One region of the Pseudomonas sp. S2_B07 genome, then DNA from elsewhere that is predicted to be linked to it. Evidence: predicted binding sites of a transcription regulator. Region 1 holds the regulator's gene; each other region holds the start of a gene.
The links. The regulator FliA, encoded in region 1, starts transcription of late flagellar genes. The targets are predictions, from matches to a motif close to CTAAAGTTTNNNNNNNNNNNGCCGNTAA.
Positions count from the first base shown of each region.

Region 1 (4,595 bases):
CGAGCTGACGGCTGCGCTGGATTACAAATTGTCGGCGCTGGCCCCGCGCGTTCCGAACATGGAACTCGAGGATGAGCTGCGCAAGACCCAATCGCGCATTGTGACTGCCCAGGCCGAATTGAGCCTGCGTGGCGATGGCGAGACCGAAGGCGACAAGACCACCAATCGCCAGTTGTTCGCCGGCCTGCCACTGACCGCTGCCGAGCCACTGATCGAACCGACCTACGCCGAACCGCGTCGCTCGGCGCCTGCCCCGGCACCGGCTGCTGGCGGCGTTGATCCACGTGCGTTCGACTCGATGCGCTTCGAACTCAACAGCCTGCGTGAACTGATGGAAGTACAGCTCGGTTCGCTGGCCTGGAATCAGCTGCAAGGCAGTCGTCCGGCCCAGGCCAACCTTTGGCGTCGCCTGCAACGCATCGGCCTGTCCGGCCCGTTGTCGCGCGATCTGCTGGCCATGATCGGTGATATCGATGAGCCCCGTCAGGCCTGGCGCATGTTGCTGGCGCACCTGGCGCGGATGATCGCCACACCGGAAGTCGAGCCACTGGAAGAGGGCGGCGTGATTGCCATGGTCGGCCCTGCCGGCATGGGCAAGACCACCACCCTGGCCAAGCTCGCTGCCCGTTACGTGCTCAAGTACGGCGCGCAGAACATCGCGCTGGTGAGCATGGACAGCTTTCGCATTGGCGCCCAGGAGCAGCTCAAGACGCTGGGGCGCATTCTCAATGTGTCGGTGACCCACGTCGATCCGGGCCAGTCGCTGGTTCAGGCGCTGGAGCCGCTGCTGCGCAAACGCGTGGTGCTGATCGATACCGCAGGCCTTCAGGCCAGCGATCCGGCCCTGCGCATGCAGCTCGAAAGCCTGGCCGGGCGTGGCATCAAATCAAAAAATTACCTGGTGCTCGCAACCACCAGCCAAAAACAGGTTCTAACAGCCGCTTATCACAGTTACAAGCGCTGCGGGCTCGCTGGCTGCATCCTGACTAAACTGGATGAAACGGCAAGTCTGGGCGAGGTGCTGAGCCTGGCGATCAGTCATGAATTGCCGGTGGCGTACCTGACCGATGGTCCGCGGATTCCGGATGATTTGCATCTGCCGCGCCGTCATCAGTTGGTCAGTCGCGCCGTGAGCGTGCAAATGCAGGAAGAACCCAGCGAAGAAGCCATGGCTGATATGTTCGCTGATATTTACCACAGCCCGACCAAGCAGGTTGGCTAAGGTAGTCATGAACAGTTTTTGTACCTACATCGATGGTCTGCCATGCATTGTTCCATTTGCGAACGCGCAGCCAGTAATGTGGCCTCCGTCTATGCAAGACAAGGTAAAGAAATAACATGGGCAGCATGCATCCCGTACAGGTGATCGCGGTGACCGGCGGCAAAGGTGGCGTCGGCAAGACTAACGTGTCAGTGAATTTGTCACTGGCCCTGGCTGAACTCGGCCGTCGCGTCATGCTGTTGGACGCTGACCTGGGCCTGGCGAACGTCGACGTTCTGTTGGGACTGACACCCAAACGTACCCTGGCCGACGTGATCGAAGGCCGCTGCGAGCTGCGCGACGTTCTGTTGCAGGGCCCGGGCGGTATTCGAATTGTTCCGGCCGCGTCCGGTACCCAGAGCATGGTTCATTTGAGCCCGGCTCAACACGCCGGCCTGATCCAGGCGTTCAGCGACATCGGCGACAACCTCGACGTATTGGTGATCGACACCGCTGCGGGCATAGGTGACTCGGTAGTCAGCTTTGTTCGCGCAGCGCAAGAAGTCTTGCTGGTGGTCTGCGACGAGCCGACCTCGATCACCGACGCCTACGCGCTGATCAAACTGCTTAACCGCGATTACGGCATGAACCGCTTCCGTGTCCTGGCCAACATGGCCCAGAGCCCGCAAGAAGGTCGCAACCTGTTCGCCAAGTTGACCAAGGTCACCGACCGCTTTCTCGACGTTGCCTTGCAATACGTCGGCGCGGTGCCTTACGACGAAAGCGTGCGCAAGGCTGTGCAGAAACAACGTGCCGTGTATGAAGCCTTCCCGCGTTCCAAGTGCGCCCTGGCGTTCAAGGCCATCGCGCAGAAAGTTGATACCTGGCCGCTGCCTGCCAACCCGCGCGGGCACCTTGAGTTTTTCGTCGAGCGCCTCGTGCAACAGACCGCAGGACCCGTCCTATGACAGCCAGTGGCTACAACCTCTACAAGAAGTCGGCACGTGACGCGCAGTACGAGCTGATCGAGCGTTACGCGCCACTGGTCAAACGCATTGCTTACCACTTGCTGGCCCGTCTGCCGGCCAGTGTCCAGGTTGAAGACCTGATCCAGGCCGGGATGATCGGCCTGCTCGAAGTATCGACCAAATACGACGCCAGCAAAGGCGCCAGTTTCGAGACGTACGCGGGCATACGAATCCGCGGCGCCATGCTCGATGAAGTACGCAAGGGGGACTGGGCGCCACGTTCGGTCCACCGAAATACCCGTATGGTCAGTGACGCAATTCGCTCTATTGAAGCTAAAACCGGCCGTGACGCTAAAGATCACGAGGTTGCGGCCGAACTCCAATTGAGTCTCGACGATTATTACGGGATTTTGAACGACACCCTGGGCAGCCGCTTATTCAGTTTCGACGATCTGTTGCAGGACGGCGAACACGAAGGGCTGCACGAGGATGGCGCGAGTGCTCATCTCGAGCCGTCACGCGATCTGGAAGATGAACGCTTCCAGGCGGCGCTGGCGGACGCGATTGCCAATTTGCCGGAGCGCGAGCGACTGGTGTTGGCGCTGTACTACGACGAAGAGTTGAATCTCAAGGAAATCGGTGAGGTCCTGGGGGTCAGCGAATCGCGGGTCAGCCAGTTACACAGCCAGTGCGCGGCCCGTTTGCGGGGGCGTTTGGGGGAGTGGCGAGCGCGCTGAAGGCAGTGTGGGGACACTGCGAACGGGGCTGGTGCGGATTTGAACGGCACCGGTCGCGATCTGTTGTGCTCCAGACAGTCATCGAGTGAATTGCCGAATTGATTGAAATGGCGCGTCCAGGTGCTGGGCGCGTTTAAGACTGCTTGGAGGTCGAATTGGACAAGAACATGAAAATCCTCATCGTTGATGACTTCTCAACGATGCGGCGGATCATAAAAAACCTGTTGCGTGACCTTGGGTTCACCAACACGGTCGAGGCTGACGATGGCACTACCGCCATTCCGGTTCTCAACAGCGGGAGCATCGACTTTCTGGTAACGGACTGGAACATGCCTGGCATGACCGGTATCGATCTGCTGCGCCACGTGCGCGCCGATGAAAAGCTCAAGCACCTGCCGGTGTTGATGGTGACCGCTGAAGCCAAGCGCGAGCAGATCATCGAAGCGGCCCAGGCCGGTGTAAACGGCTATGTGGTCAAACCCTTCACGGCCCAGGCGTTGAAAGAAAAAATCGAGAAGATTTTCGAACGCATCGGTTGATCCACTGCGCCACGGGGGAGCTATGGAGCATAAAGAATCTTCACAGGGCGATTTTGAATCGACCCTGAAAAAACATGCCGTCGAACTGGTCGCCAGCCTTGAAAAAGGCAGGTTCGGCGAGGCTGTGCAACTGATCCATGAGCTCAATCAGACCCGTGACCGTGGCCTGTATCAGGAAGTGGGCAAGCTCACTCGCGAGCTGCACAGCGCGATCGTCAATTTCCAGATTGACCCGAACATGCCGCAAGCCGAGGAAGTGTCGCAGATCACGGACGCCACCGAGCGCCTGGGGTATGTGGTCAAGCTGACCGAGGCCGCGGCCAACCGCACCATGGACCTGGTGGAAAGCGCCACGCCGCTGGTCAACAGCCTGAGCGAAGAAGCCCAGGCGTTGAGCACGGACTGGAGCCGGTTCATGCGCCGCGAAGTCGGGGCTGAAGAGTTCCGTGAGCTGGCCCGCCGCGTCGACGGTTTCCTGACACGCAGCACCGAGGACAACCGCACGGTGTCGAGCAACCTCAACGACATCCTGCTGGCTCAGGATTACCAGGACCTCACCGGTCAGGTGATCAAGCGCGTGACCCAGTTGGTCACCGAAGTTGAAAGCAATTTGCTCAAGCTCGTCCTCATGGCCAGCCAGGTAGACCGCTTTGCGGGTATCGAACATGACCGTGAATCGATGCTCGCCGAAAAAGATCCACAAAAACATCTCTCTCAGGGTGAAGGTCCGCAGATTCATGCCGATAAAAGAGAAGACGTTGTGTCCGGTCAGGACGATGTGGACGATTTGCTATCCAGCCTGGGATTTTAGCGTTTCAGCATTCTAGGTTTTTTAGGTTTTTAGACCTGTAGGAGCACCCCCTTAATGAGCTTCGGCGCCGATGAAGAGATCCTTCAGGATTTCCTGGTTGAGGCCGGCGAGATTCTAGAGCAACTGTCCGAACAACTGGTCGAGCTGGAAAGCCGACCGGATGATGCGGACTTGCTCAATGCAATTTTTCGCGGTTTTCACACTGTAAAAGGGGGCGCCGGCTTCCTCCAGCTCAACGAGCTGGTGGAGTGCTGCCACATCGCCGAAAACGTGTTCGACATCCTGCGCAAGGGTGAGCGTCGCGTCGATTCGGAACTGATGGACGTGGTCCTCGAAGCG
Region 1 covers NZ_CP162769.1:1,851,902-1,856,496, reverse strand. Annotated here, with positions in the region: gene flhF (flagellar biosynthesis protein FlhF) at 1-1,222, shown strand, start outside; gene fleN (flagellar synthesis regulator FleN) at 1,339-2,169, shown strand; gene fliA (RNA polymerase sigma factor FliA) at 2,166-2,906, shown strand; gene AB4N43_RS08630 (chemotaxis response regulator CheY) at 3,074-3,445, shown strand; gene AB4N43_RS08625 (protein phosphatase CheZ) at 3,468-4,256, shown strand; gene AB4N43_RS08620 (chemotaxis protein CheA) at 4,311-4,595, shown strand, end outside.

Region 2 (4,595 bases), 2.0 Mb from region 1:
TGAATACTAAGGTGGGCCCATCGCGGGCAAGCCACGCTCCCACAGGATTTGTGTCGCTCACAAGAGAGCGGAACAACCTATAACCCTGTGGGAGCGGAGCCTGCTCGCGAAAGCGATTTCAAAGGCGCCTCAACGAAACCGGTCAACCTCTTGGCGCAAGTCCGCCGCCAGGCTTTCCAGCTCCTTGGCCGTCACCGCCAGGTTCGACACCACTTCCCGCTGTTCACTGTTCGCCAACGCAATACTCTGCAGGTTGCTGCTCAGCAACGTCGCCGTGCTGCTTTGCTCCTGAGTCGCGGTGGTAATCGCCGCAAACTGCTGACCGGCCGAACGGCTCTGCTCATCGATCCGCGCCAGGGCTGAAGCCACATTGGCGTTCCGCGACAGACCTTCCTGCATCAACACATTGCCCTGTTCCATGGTGCTGATGGCGTTGCCGGTTTCTTGCTGGATGCTGTTGATCATCCCGGATATTTCGTCAGTGGCCTGACGAGTGCGCGATGCCAGGTTACGCACCTCATCGGCCACCACCGCAAAGCCACGGCCCTGCTCACCGGCGCGAGCCGCTTCGATGGCGGCGTTCAGCGCCAGCAGGTTGGTCTGTTCGGCAATCGCAGTAATCACACCGACGATACCGCCGATTTCCTGGGAACGCTGGCCCAGAGTGTTGATCACCGTCGCGGTGCTGTTCAACGCACCGGCAATTTGTTCCAGCGATGCTGAGGCTTCGTCCATCGAGGTACGACCGATCTGGGTTTGCTGGGCGTTTTCCTGGGCGAGCCGCTGAGTGTTGCCCATGTTGTCGGCAATGTTCAGGGACGTGGCGCTGAATTCCTCCACGGCGCCGGCCATGCTGGTGATCTCGCCGGACTGCTGCTCCATCCCTTCGTAGGCGCCACCGGACAGACCGGACAATGCCTGCGCACGGCTGTTGACCTCGGCCGAGGCCTTGCGAATGTGCTCGACCATGGTCGACAAGGCCTGACTCATCTGGTTGAACGCGCGGGCCAGTTGACCGATCTCGTCGTTGCTCGCCACGTTCAGGCGCACGCTCAAATCACCGGCGCCCAAGGCTTCGGCCTGACGCACCAGATCACCCAGCGGCGCGAGTTTGCTGCGCAGCAACCAGACAGCCGAACCGACCGCGATCAACATCGCCAGCAGACTGCCAATGGCCAATTGAATGCCGACACTCCAGGTCACCGCACTGATTTCAGCTTTTGGCATGCTCGCCACGACCGACCATGGGCCACCATCGAACGGCACGGACACGCTGTAGAAATCTTCGGATTTATCACTCCAGAACTGGCCTTTTCCCGGTGTCTTCGCCAGTCCGACGATGGCCGGGACAGCTTGATCCAGTGCCTGCACACCCGAAATCGGCACCAGCCATTTGCTTTGCTCATCGAGCAACGCCAGGGAGCCGGTCTGGCCGATGCGGAAACGCTTAAGATTCTCGAACTGCGCGTTCTGCGCGTCGGTGTAATCGAACCCTACGAAGAGCACGGCAATCACCTTGCCGCTGCTGTCGCGCACGGGGGTGTATTGCGTCATGTAGGAGCGATCAAACAGCAAGGCGCGACCGACATAGCTCTGCCCCGCCATCAAGCGTGCATACGCCGGATGAGCGTGATCGAGCAGCGTGCCGATGGCGCGGTTGCCGTCCTGTTTGGTCAGGGAGGTGCTGACCCGGATAAAGTCTTCGCCGCTGCGCACGAACAACGTCGCCACGCCCGCGGTCATTTGCTTGAACTCGTCGACTTCCTTGAAATTGTTGTTCAACACTTCGCTACCCAGGTGCAAGCCCGGAGTCTGCGTGCCCGCCACCGCCACCGGCTCCTCCGGGTGCACGCTCAGACCGACGCTGAAGCGCTTCTCGAACAGACCGGCCAGACGCTGGGTGCTTTCACGCAAGGTGCCGTGAAAGGTGCTCAACTGATCGGCCAGCAACCGGGCCTCACTGGCCAGGTGCTCTTCGCGGGTGGCGAGGTTGGCAGTGTCCAGCGAACGCAGGGCGAACACGGTACTGCCAGTGATGACAATCGCCAGTATCACGGCAAGCGCAAGACCAAGCTGTGAGGCGATCCGGGCACGGGGTTGAGACATGACAGCTCCTGGCCGAGCGACCTGATCCTGCTTGATCGGGCTGAGCACTCAGCAAAATTTTCCAGATAATGGGGAAAAGCGTCGAACCAGCACGAAGGTTCCACTTGCAGATTTTCGGCGGCAAAACCGAATACTTGAGTAAATAGCCCGGATATGGCTCAAGGCCTCTACTGCGTGGGCTCTATCGATTCAGCTCAAACGCTGCACAACCGGTAAATCCATGGCCCGGACCTCTCCCAGCAGAAAATCGCTGAGCCTGCGCAAACGTTCACCTCCGGGGCGGGTTTTCGGCCAGACCAGGTAGTAATTCTCACCGCTGGCGACCGCCGTCGGCCACGGCAGACTCAAGCGCCCCTGTGCGACATCCTCCGCCACCATCAGCAAATCCCCCATGGACACGCCATAGCCCCGCGCGGCGGCGATCATGCCCAGCTCCAGGGTGTCGAACACCTGGCCGCCCTTGAGCGAGACCTCATCGGTCAGGCCCATGCGGTCGAGCCAACTGCGCCAGTCACGCCGATCCGGTGTCGGGTGCAGCAACTCAGTGCTGGCCAAACGCGCGACGTCCCACGGCTGGTCGTTCAGCAGATTCGGCGCGCCGACGGGGATCAGCTCCTCGGGGAACAGCAGCGTGGCCTCCCAGTCCGGCGGGAAATGCCCGTTGCTGAGGATCACGGCGCAATCGAACGGCTCCTGATTGAAGTCCACCGAATCGATGTCCATCCAGGCGCTGGTCAGTTGCACTTCATTGCCCGGTTGCAGGTGCCGGAAACGGCTGAGCCGCGCCAGTAACCAGCGCATGGTCAGGGTCGAGGGGGCTTTCATGCGCAGGATGTCGTCTTCGGCGCGCAAGGTATTGCAGGCGCGCTCCAGGGCGGTGAAACCGTCACGAATGCCCGGCAGGATCAACCGCGCCGACTCGGTCAGTTGCAAATTGCGCCCACTGCGGTGAAACAACCGACAGGCGAAATGCTCTTCGAGCGTACGGATATGCCGGCTCACCGCACTCTGGGTGATCGACAGTTCTTCAGCCGCGCGGGTGAATGAACTGTGCCGCGCCGCCGCTTCAAATGCGCGCAAGGCATACAAGGGAGGAAGACGACGGGACATGAGGAAAGCTCCTATAGCGCAATCCGGCTACCGTAGCAGAATCTGTTCTGCATGAGTCTGACTCATGCTACCCATCCTTTTTATCCCTTTGTGTTAACCCCGTGAAGCGCCGAGAATCGACGCTTTCCAGACCTCTTTGATAATCGAGCGTGATGACCATGAAGCATCCAGCGCGTATTGAACTCTGGGCCATCCTGCGGCTGGCGGGGCCGCTGATTGCCTCGCAGTTGGCGCACATGCTGATGGTCCTCACCGACACCTTGATGATGGCGCGCCTGAGCCCCGAAGCGTTGGCCGGCGGCGGTCTGGGTGCGGCGACCTACTCGTTCGTGTCGATTTTCTGCATCGGCGTGATTGCGGCGGTCGGCACCTTGGTGGCGATTCGTCAGGGCGCGGGTGACATTGTTGGCGCCGCACGACTGACCCAGGCCGGATTGTGGCTGGCGTGGTTGATGGCGCTGGTGGCCGGACTGCTGCTGTGGAACCTCAAACCGGTGTTGCTGCTGTTCGGCCAAACCGAAACCAACGTCCACGCCGCCGGGCAGTTTCTGCTGATCCTGCCGTTCGCCCTGCCCGGTTACCTGAGTTTCATGGCGTTGCGCGGTTTTACCAGCGCCATCGGCCGGGCGACGCCGGTGATGGTCATCAGCCTCGGCGGTACCGTGGCCAACTTCCTGCTCAACTATGCGTTGATCACCGGCATGTTCGGCCTGCCGAAAATGGGTTTGATGGGCATTGGGCTGGTGACAGCGATTGTCGCTAACCTGATGGCGGTGGCACTGGCCCTGCACATCCGCCGGCATCCGGCATATGACGCCTATCCGTTGCGCCAGGGCCTGTCACGGCCGAACCGTCAGTACCTGAAAGAACTGTGGCGCCTCGGCCTGCCGATTGGCGGCACGTACGCAGTGGAAGTCGGACTGTTTGCGTTCGCCGCGCTGTGCATGGGCACCATGGGCAGCACGCAATTGGCGGCGCACCAGATCGCCCTGCAGATTGTTTCGGTGGCGTTCATGATTCCGGCGGGGCTTTCCTACGCGATCACCATGCGCATCGGTCAGCACTATGGCGCCGGGCAGTTACTGGATGCACGGTTGGCCGGACGGGTCGGCATTGCCTTCGGCGCGGCGGCGATGCTGGGCTTTGCGATGGTCTTCTGGTTCCTGCCGAATCAGTTGATCGGCCTGTTCCTGGACCACAACGACCCGGCGTTCCGCCCCGTGATTGAACTGGCTGTAAGCCTGCTGGCGGTGGCAGCGTGGTTCGAGCTGTTCGACGGTACGCAAACCATCGCCATGGGCTGCATACGCGGGCTCAAGGACGCCAAGACCACGTTCCTGGTCGGGTTGGGCTGTTACTGGCTGATAGGCGCACCGGCC
Region 2 covers NZ_CP162769.1:3,805,813-3,810,407, reverse strand. Annotated here, with positions in the region: gene AB4N43_RS17490 (methyl-accepting chemotaxis protein) at 130-2,106, opposite strand; gene AB4N43_RS17485 (LysR substrate-binding domain-containing protein) at 2,296-3,216, opposite strand; gene AB4N43_RS17480 (NorM family multidrug efflux MATE transporter) at 3,375-4,595, shown strand, end outside.
Region 2: the regulator FliA is predicted to act here: its motif matches at 2,218-2,245, upstream of AB4N43_RS17490 (methyl-accepting chemotaxis protein).

Region 3 (4,595 bases), 1.1 Mb from region 1:
TTCACCAGTTCATCCACCATGTGCCGGATCTGCACCATGCTGCGGTTGATCTCTTCGGTCACCGCACTTTGCTGCGAGGCCGCGGTGGCGATCTGCGTGCTCAGGCCGTTGATGTGGCTGACGGAACCGGCCATTTCATCCAGGCCCGAGTTGACCCGCGCTGTCGCGTCGGCGGCGGACTGGCAACTGGCCTGGGTGTTTTCCATTGCGGCGACCGACGAACTGACGCCTTGGGTCAGGCGCGTGAGCATTTCATTGATTTCCGAGGTGCTGGCCTGGGTGCGGCCGGCGAGGGCACGGACTTCATCGGCGACCACCGCAAAGCCTCGGCCTTGTTCACCGGCCCGGGCCGCTTCGATGGCTGCGTTCAATGCAAGCAAGTTGGTTTGCCCGGCGATGGCACCAATCACCCCGAGAATCTCGGTGATGCGTTGCGCGTCCTGCTGCATGCTTTCGACTTTGTGGGTGGCACTCGCCACTTCCTCGATCAACGCAACCACGCTGCTCGACGCTTCGCCCACCACCACCCGCGAACGGTCGGCGTTTTCGTTGGCGCGCTTGGTGAAGGCCGCTGTCTCGGCGGCATTTTGTGCGACGCTTTCAGCGGTCGAACTCATCTCGGTAATGGCGGTGACGGTCTGATCGGTTTCCGAGGCATGGCGCACCAGAATCTGACTGGTGTGGGCCGAGGTGCGTTGCAGGTTGTCCAGGCTCGAGGCCATGGCGCCGGTGGCCTGGGTCACTTCGCCGATCATGTTCTGCAAGTAGACGATAAAGGCGTTGACCGAGTGGCCGATGGCGCCCAGTTCGTCTTCGGCGCGGATGGTGATGCGTTTGGTCAGGTCGGCGTCGCCGGCAGACAGCGCATCGATATTGGTCTTGAGGATTTTCAGGCGCTGGACCAGTTGGCGAATCGCGTAGATCTGCAACAGCGCCAGCAGAATGACCATCGGGATTTGCAACAGGCTCAGGGTGCTGAGCACGTCATCACGCTGGGCGGTGATCAGTTTGCTCGGCAGGGCGGTGGCGAGGAACCACGGTGAGCCTTCGATGGGGCGCATGAAGAAGGTGCTGTCTTCGCCGTTGTTGTCGAATTCGACGCGCTGCGATTGGTCACGGTTTTGCAGGCCGGCTTTCACTTGGCTGGCGAACGGTGAGTTGCCCGCCAGTTCACTGATGTTTTTCAGAACGATGGGGCCGCTGATACGCGAACTGTTGCTGATGATCTTGCCGTCGGCTTCGACAATCAGCATCTCGGCGCCAAGGTCTTTTTCCTTTTGCGCGATCAAGTCATTGAAGAAGCCCAGCGTCACGTCGATGGTCGACACGCCGTACGCCACGCCATTTTTCTGAATGGCCATGGCGCAGTTGGTGCGCGGCTCGGCACTGGCGTCATCTTTATAGGCCGCCGCCCAGGCACATTGGCCACGTGGCGTTTGCATGCCGCCCTTGTACCAGGCCTGGTCGTAGTAGTTCGGTGCGGCGTCACTGTTCCAGAACGTATTGACCGCCAGTTTGCCCGAGGCGTCACGGTGCCAGAAGGTGCTGAATTTATTGCGCCCGGCTTCACGTTGGCCCGGCAACGGCCAGATCCCGCCGCCAAAGACTTTCAATTCACCGTACTGATCCACCAGGCCTGGCAATACCGTGTCAATGCCAGCGCTGTCGAGTAAGGGAATGGTTTGGGTGATGCTGCGCTGTTGTGCCTGAACCTTGTTCAGTTCGCCCTGGATTTGTCGGGCGACGTCGGCGATGCGGTTGAGGGCCACCTGTTCTTCGGTATGGCGCAGTTTAGGCGCGACCAACTGGCTGATTCCGACCACCGTCAGCGCGAACAGCAACAGGATAAACAGGACCAGAAACAGCGTGTAGCGAGCCTGGATCGAACGGAATGTGGGCATGGGACCGGTCCTTGTGTGCAGCATTTTTATTATTAGGTTTGGAGGGGGCATCGCTGCTTCATCGGGCTATCGGCTTGGGCAGGGATAGCTTTAGGCACGATCGTCCAGGAACGGGCATCAGCGGAAAGCGGTAGGTATCGAAACGGATACAAACAAACTAACCGAGACGTACAAATCGCTGGGTTAGTTGTCTAGACCCCTCCAGGAAAGTTCGTCTAGGGCAATAAAGCCGGGCACTTGCCAGTTTGTATCTGAAATGTACGGAAATTGTAAAAATGAGCAAATAGGGGTTGGAGTGGCCAGTTGCCAGACCCGATACTCGCCCGCTCCAAACCCACTCAAGAAGGATCTGAATATGGTCACGCAGTCGGAAGCTCAGTCATGACAATCGGCAATACTGGGGGATGGACGGCCAAGGCGGGTCTACTGGTGCAGAACACTGGCGGCGGCAAGCCCGTGACGCACAGCGCCAGGGTCAAGCAAATGCTCGCGCTGGTGGGCACCAATCCAAATGCGCTGAACGCGGCGAGGATGGATGAGCAGAAAATATTCAGGAACGTAAAAGGCTTCGACCCGGAAAATGTATCGTCCAAACAATTGGGCAATCTCAGTGCATTTTTACGTGGCAGAGGCCTGATCTCCGATATTACGTCGATGACCTTGATGAACGCCGGGGACAAGTTTGACCGGTTCGGGGTACAGAATGATCCGGATGCGAAGTTCAATGCGCTGGAATACTTCGCCACGCAACTGGACACCATCCAGAACAACAGCATCAAGGGCGATAAATACGCGGTTGGCCTGATCCCGGAATACAAGACCGCCATCTACGTCCTGCAAAACCTGGCCACTTATGGCAAGGGCAATGGCACGACCGCTCCTACGGACAAGGGTGTCAGCTCCAAGGCGTGAAAGGTTGCCGGCCCGCTCAGGGTGGAGCGGGCCAGGCACTGTTGCTAGCGGTCCAGCAACTTCATGACTTCCTCGGGGTAACGCAAGCCTGCGGTGGCATTGGCGGGGAATATCGACTCCAGCGCTTTCAATTCATCTGCGCTGAGTTTGACCTCCAGTGCTGCGGCTATTGGCGGACCTGGAAGAAACTGAAGCGGTGTTTTCCGCCGCTCGACACAATCCCAAAGGGTTGCTGCGGGTGGACATGCCGGCAGGAATTGGGCGCTTGATCGTGATTCCGGCATTGCCGGCGTTCACCCGACGTTATCCCTTGATCGAGCTGGAAATCGGTTTGAATGATCGCCCCATCGATCTGATCCGCGAAGGGGTCGATTGCGTGTTGCGTGGTGGCTGCGCGCTGGATGATTCATTGGTGGCGCGGCCATTGGTCATGCTGGACCAGGTCACCTGTGCCAGCCCTGACTACTTGCAACGCCATGGAATCCCTCAATGTCTGGCAGACCTGGAAGGGCACCGGATGGTGGAGTATTTCTCCGGCACGACCGGTAAGCGTTTTGGACTGGAATTCCAGGTTGATGACGAAGTGCAACTCATGGATTTGCCCAAACAGGTGGCAGTCAACAGCGCCGACGGTTACCTGGCGGCGTGTGAGGCGGGGTATGGGCTGATTCAGACCCCGTATTACCACGTTGCTCGCCAACTCGATGAAGGCCGATTGTGTGAAATGCTCGGGAACGTGCCGCCACCGGTGATGCCGTTGACGGCGCTGTATCCGCCTCACCGCCAGTTGTCCCGGCGGGTGAGGGTGTTTGTCGATTGGCTGGTGGAGCTTTGCGCGCAGCCGGGCCTTAACGTTTACCGGAAGGGTTCAAGCGGCTGAACAGGTGTTGGCCTGTGCGCTGGCGTCGCGCTGCAAGTTATCGTGCAACTGTTGCATGTCAGGGCAATGCAGGGAGAGATGACGCGGCTGCGCCCCTCGGTGAAACAGCGCAAACCACCCGTTGCTGCGCAGGGCGGGCATCAATCCGCTGAAGGTGAAACCCAGCAGGGTCAAACGGTGCAGGTCCTCGGCAAAGTGGCGTGACAGCTCGATTTTGGCCGAGATGAGCCAATGGCTGGGCAACCTCCGGAGTTGGTCCAGCAATGCGTCGCTCAAACGCTGAATGACGACGACGTAGCGTTGGTGATTTTGCCTGATTTGCAACGGCATCGACGCTGGCGACAGCGTGGCCCGATAAGTCCCGAACACATCACACAAGCGTTGCATAAGCGTGCGACAACTTTCAGGCCACTGAACTTCGGGTAACGGACGTGTGTGCCCCTCGGCCAGATAACAGCCGAGCACCATGGTTTCCGGCAGCGGCCTGGTGAGCGGGGACGGCGCGTAGTCGGGAAGCAATCCCGTGCTGTGAAACCCGATGCTGTGGGCCATGCGTTGCGTGTGGGGATGGTGCGTGACTTGTTTGATCAAGACGTTCTTGACCTGTTGCGCCTGCGACTGCAACAACAATTCCCGACCCAGGTGTGTCGCGATACGCTGACCTCGCGCAGCGGGATGGACCACGCTCAGTGCCAGCTCGGGGATGTCCGACAGTGAGTCACGGCATAACGCGGCGTGCCCCAACACGCATTCGCCGTCGACCGCCAGCATCGAGAACCATTGGCCGCAGGCGTTGTGCTGACTGATCATGTTCGGCAGATAAACGTCCGGTCGAGGGTAATGATCCCCATAGATCTGGCGAAACAACTGACTTACGGCGCGTGCATCACCTGGCTGGAAGC
Region 3 covers NZ_CP162769.1:741,011-745,605, reverse strand. Annotated here, with positions in the region: gene AB4N43_RS03415 (methyl-accepting chemotaxis protein) at 1-1,901, opposite strand, end outside; gene AB4N43_RS03410 (hypothetical protein) at 2,283-2,813, shown strand; partial or broken gene AB4N43_RS03405 (aldo/keto reductase) at 2,858-2,977, opposite strand; partial or broken gene AB4N43_RS03400 (LysR substrate-binding domain-containing protein) at 2,965-3,693, shown strand; gene AB4N43_RS03395 (GNAT family N-acetyltransferase) at 3,682-4,595, opposite strand, start outside.
Region 3: the regulator FliA is predicted to act here: its motif matches at 1,968-1,995, upstream of AB4N43_RS03415 (methyl-accepting chemotaxis protein).

Region 4 (4,595 bases), 3.1 Mb from region 1:
TGTTGAGACGGCTCGAGACCAGGTACTGCTTGTTTTCACCGAGCAAAATGCCACAGGCTTTTTCCAGGAAGACCCGGAACTGTTCGAAATCCAAATTACCCGTAGACAAAGATACCGCCTCTTAAATCGTGTTAATCACCAGGGGCAGAAGGCCCCTAGCTGATATCTGCTGCTTTGATCCGGTCGACTACCCGGGATGCCAGGTCATCAGGACGGAACTTGGCAAGGAAGTCATCGGCACCGACTTTCTTGACCATCGCCTGATTGAATACCCCGGACAACGAAGTATGCAGGATGATATGAAGCTTTTGCATGCGTGGGTCGTTGCGGATCTCGGCCGTGAGGGTGTACCCGTCCATTTCCGGCATCTCGATGTCGGAAATCATCATCAGGAACTCTTCTTCCGGCTTTTTCCCTTCGTCGACCAGCTTGCGCAAGTAATCCAGCGCTTGCTTGCCGTCGTTCAACGCCACCACTTCGACACCGACGGTTTGCAGGCAACGAGTCACTTGCTTGCGCGCCACCGACGAGTCATCGACGGTCAGGACCTTCAAGGACAAGGCCTTGTGCTGGGTTTCGACATCGACCACACCGACCGAAATCGCTTCCGGTGTCGGCGCCACTTCCGCGAGGATTTTCTCGACGTCGATGATTTCGACTAACTGATTGTCGACCCGAGTCACAGCCGTCAGGTAGTGATCGCGTCCCGTGCCCTTGGGTGGCGGATGAATCTCTTCCCAGTTCATGTTGACGATGCGCTCCACCGAGCGCACCAGGAAACCCTGGGTCTTGGTGTTGTACTCCGTGATGATCACGAACGGATTGCTTTGATCTTTGAGCGCGCCGGAGCCGGTCGCCATGGCCAGATCAAGAATCGGAATGGTCGCCCCCCGGATATTTGCCACACCGCACACGACAGGACTGGATTTTGGCATCAGCGTGAGTTTTGGGCATTGCAGCACTTCCCGAACCTTGAACACGTTGATCCCATAGAGTTGCTGGCCGTCGAGACGGAACAACAGCAGCTCCAGGCGATTCTGCCCTACCAGTTGCGTGCGCTGGTTTACCGCATCCATTACACCAGCCATGCACAGACTCCTACACCAACGCTTAAGTGTGTTGCGACGCACGTTCATTGCTAAACGGCACGGCGCTTGCTTTTTAACTCTTATGAACACAGAACTGACATTTTTCCGACGCCTGACATCAAACGCTCGCCACGTGCTTTGCGCGATGTCGGCCGTCTGCCTGTTCAACGCTGGCAGCCCTGCCCTTGCTGACGCAGTTACCTTGCCTGACATGCTTATCGGCGTCACTCAGGGCTTTCTTGAGTTCACCGTAGAAGACTATTTGGCGACCAGTCAAACCGAAGGCCGTTATGAGATCGAGGTCAAGCAGCTCGATCCGCGCCTGCGCATGCCCATGTGCGACAAGGAATTGACAGCCACTCTGGAGAGCCCGGCGATCCCGATTGGCCGGGTCACGGTCAAGGTTCGTTGCGACAGCACCTCGCCCTGGACGGTGTTCGTGCCCGCTCAAGTCCGCCTGTTTCGCGACGTCGTCACCACCACGCGCCCCCTCAAACGCGCCGGCTATATCGAGCCGGGCGACGTCATGCTGCGCGAACGCGACATCAGCCTGATCGGCCAGGGATACTTCACCTCCATCGATCAGACGATTGGACAAAAACTTACCCGACCAACGGTCGCCGATCAGGTGCTGACGCTGGTCCATCTCGAACAGGCCGAAGTCATTTCCAAAGGTGACCAAGTGGTGATTACCGCCCGCAGTGGTACGCTCAGCGTGCGCATGCCGGGCGAAGCCCTGTCCAATGGCGGCTTGCGTGAACAGATCCGGGTAAAAAACCTCAACTCCCAACGGGTCATCAAGGCGCAGGTCATGGCGCCGGGCCAGGTGGAAGTGGCCATGTAGAAACTCTGCGCTTGCGAAAACATGGCGCTGGCCGTGGCTGTTCCCTAAACTGTGCCTCACGCAGGAAATGCGCTGGCGCATGCAGGCTCGTTGATAAATGGGCCTAAAGTTTTTGCAGGAAGAGCCGAAAACATGGCAAGCGTCCAAATTCCCAGAGGTTTTTTATCATGGTCATCGATTTCAGCCGTTTGAACAGTTCCTCGTCACTGACCGGCAGTACGCGTACCAGCGCCAACAAGGACACTGCCGAAGCCGGCAAATCCGCGCCGCTGAATACCCCGGCCGAACAGGCCAGTACCGCCAAAAGCGGGGAATCGGTACACCTCAGCAATGAGGCTCAACAGTTGCAGAAGGTCACTGACAAGCTGCGCGATCAGCCTGCCGTCGACAATGCCCGCGTGGCCGAGTTGAAAGCAGCGATTGCCGATGGCAGCTATAAAGTCGACAGCAACCGTGTAGCCAGCAAACTGCTCAACTTCGAAGCCCAGCGCTAGGCCCCCGGCCTGCGCCAGGCTTTTGGACGCTTAAACCCCAAGGCCAGCCATGCACGACACTAATTTACTGCAACTGATCATCGACGACTTTGCTCCAGCACAACACTTGCTGGAGTTACTGCAAACCGAGTCCCTCGCCTTGCATGGTCGCGACATGCCACTGCTCGAAGACATTCTGGCGCGCAAACAGGCAATGATCATTCTGCTCGAACAGCATGGCCGCAAGCGCAGCGAAGTCCTCGCCAGCCTCAATCTGCCCACCAATCGCAAGGGCCTGGAGCAACTCGCCAGCGAATCCAGCGTCGGTGACCAGTTACTTGCGCAAAGCGATGCCCTGACCGACCTTCTGGCTCAGTGCCAGGCCATCAACGTCAATAATGGTCAGTCGATCCTGGTCCAACAGGCCGCCACGGCCAATCAGCTGAAAATCCTCACCGGCGGCGAACCACCCGCGCTTTACGATGCCCGCGGATCAACCGCCAAGCTAGCGAAGCCGCGCCCGCTCAGTCAGGCGTGAACCTGTTGATGAGTTCGCACTTTCAAGACGCGCTACATGATGGCAGTATGCTGGCCATGCGCAGTCACATTTTGTCCGGAGAACGATGAACCGTGCCCAATGCCTTAACCGCGGAAGATGCTCCGCAGCCACCCAAGGTGCTCTCCACGCCCATGGAGATCGCGGGTAACCTGCGGCAACTGCAAGAAAGCCATGACCCGCTGATCATTACGTTCCACGAACGTAACCAGCGCTTCCAGAGCTATCTGGTTGAGGTTGACCGTGACAACAACATGATTGCCCTGGATGAAATGGTGCCCCGCGATGGTGAGCGCTATCTGCTGGCAGGCGAATCGTTTCGGGTCGAAGGCTTCCACGACGGCGTGCGCATCGCCTGGGAAAGCAACGGCCCGCTGAGCATCGACGAACTCAGCGACGCACGCTGCTATCGCGGCAAACTCCCTGACGAAGTCGTCTACCATCAGCGCCGCAATGCCTTCCGGGCTGCATTGAAACTGGCGCAATTGGTCAATGTCGAACTGGGCGGTGAAAAGCTCAAGTCGCCCATCAAAGGCAAGTTGCTGGATATTTCCGCCACCGGCTGCAAGCTGCGCTTTGAGGGTGACATCACCAGCCGACTGCAATTGGGCCAGGTCTACGACCGCTTCGTCGCCGACCTGCCCTTCGGCAGCATGACCACCCCGGTGGAACTGCGTTACCTGCACTTCGAAGAAAGGATCTCCACCACCTTCGCCGGCATCCGCTTTCACAACATGAGCGGGCTGGTGCAGCGCCAGGTCGAGCGATTCGTGTATCAGCTTCAACGTGAAGCACGACGCTTCGATAAAGACGATCTCTGATCCACCGCGTCAACAAAAAACGGGCAGCCCCTTGCGGTGACTGCCCGTTTTTTTATGCATCAAAAAATCAAGGCCTGGCTTCAGTGAAACTTTGTTCGCGACCGGCGTCCGGGTCTTCCGGTGGCGTCGGCTCACCTTCCAGTTCCACCTCTGGTCCCGGCTCCGCTTCCGGATGCGGCGGACTCTGCATCTGCTCTTGAACGATCTGCTCGTCGACACGCGGGTCAAGGCACACCACCAGCGGCGAGCTCGACATGCTGTCCGGCATGGCGACGTGATGCAGCGGCGCATCGTCGACCTGATGCAGGTTGGTGACCGCTTTCGGACGGATCCGCCACACCAGCACCAGCGCGAAGAAACTGAAGAACGCGTAGAGCATGTGGCTGCCGAACAGCTTCATCAGCACCCCGGCGACCAGCGGCCCGATACTGGCGCCGACGCCGTAGGTCACCAGCAGCATCGCTGTCAGCGAGACCCGGCGATCACCCTCGACATGGTCATTGGAGAACGCCACCGCCAACGGATACAGGCAGAACTGCACCAGCGAACAGAAGAACCCGGAGATGAACAAGACCTCCAGCGGCACCTTCTGCAGAATCGCCAGCGGCAACGCGGCCAGTGCCAGGCTGAAGGCAAAACAGCGGATCAACAGCGCCCGGTCATAACGATCAGACAGCCAACCCAGCGGCCACTGCACCAGCAGGCCAGCAAAAATACAGCTACCCATGAACAGACCGACCTGCTCGGTGGACAACCCCTGCTGTGACGCATACAGCGGCGCCAGACCGTAGAACGAGCCGACGATCAGCCCTG
Region 4 covers NZ_CP162769.1:5,270,875-5,275,469, reverse strand. Annotated here, with positions in the region: gene cheR (protein-glutamate O-methyltransferase CheR) at 1-109, opposite strand, end outside; gene AB4N43_RS24310 (chemotaxis protein CheV) at 156-1,088, opposite strand; gene flgA (flagellar basal body P-ring formation chaperone FlgA) at 1,171-1,932, shown strand; gene flgM (flagellar biosynthesis anti-sigma factor FlgM) at 2,100-2,426, shown strand; gene AB4N43_RS24295 (flagella synthesis protein FlgN) at 2,476-2,943, shown strand; gene AB4N43_RS24290 (flagellar brake protein) at 3,036-3,782, shown strand; gene AB4N43_RS24285 (MFS transporter) at 3,850-4,595, opposite strand, start outside.
Region 4: the regulator FliA is predicted to act here: its motif matches at 2,036-2,063, upstream of flgM (flagellar biosynthesis anti-sigma factor FlgM).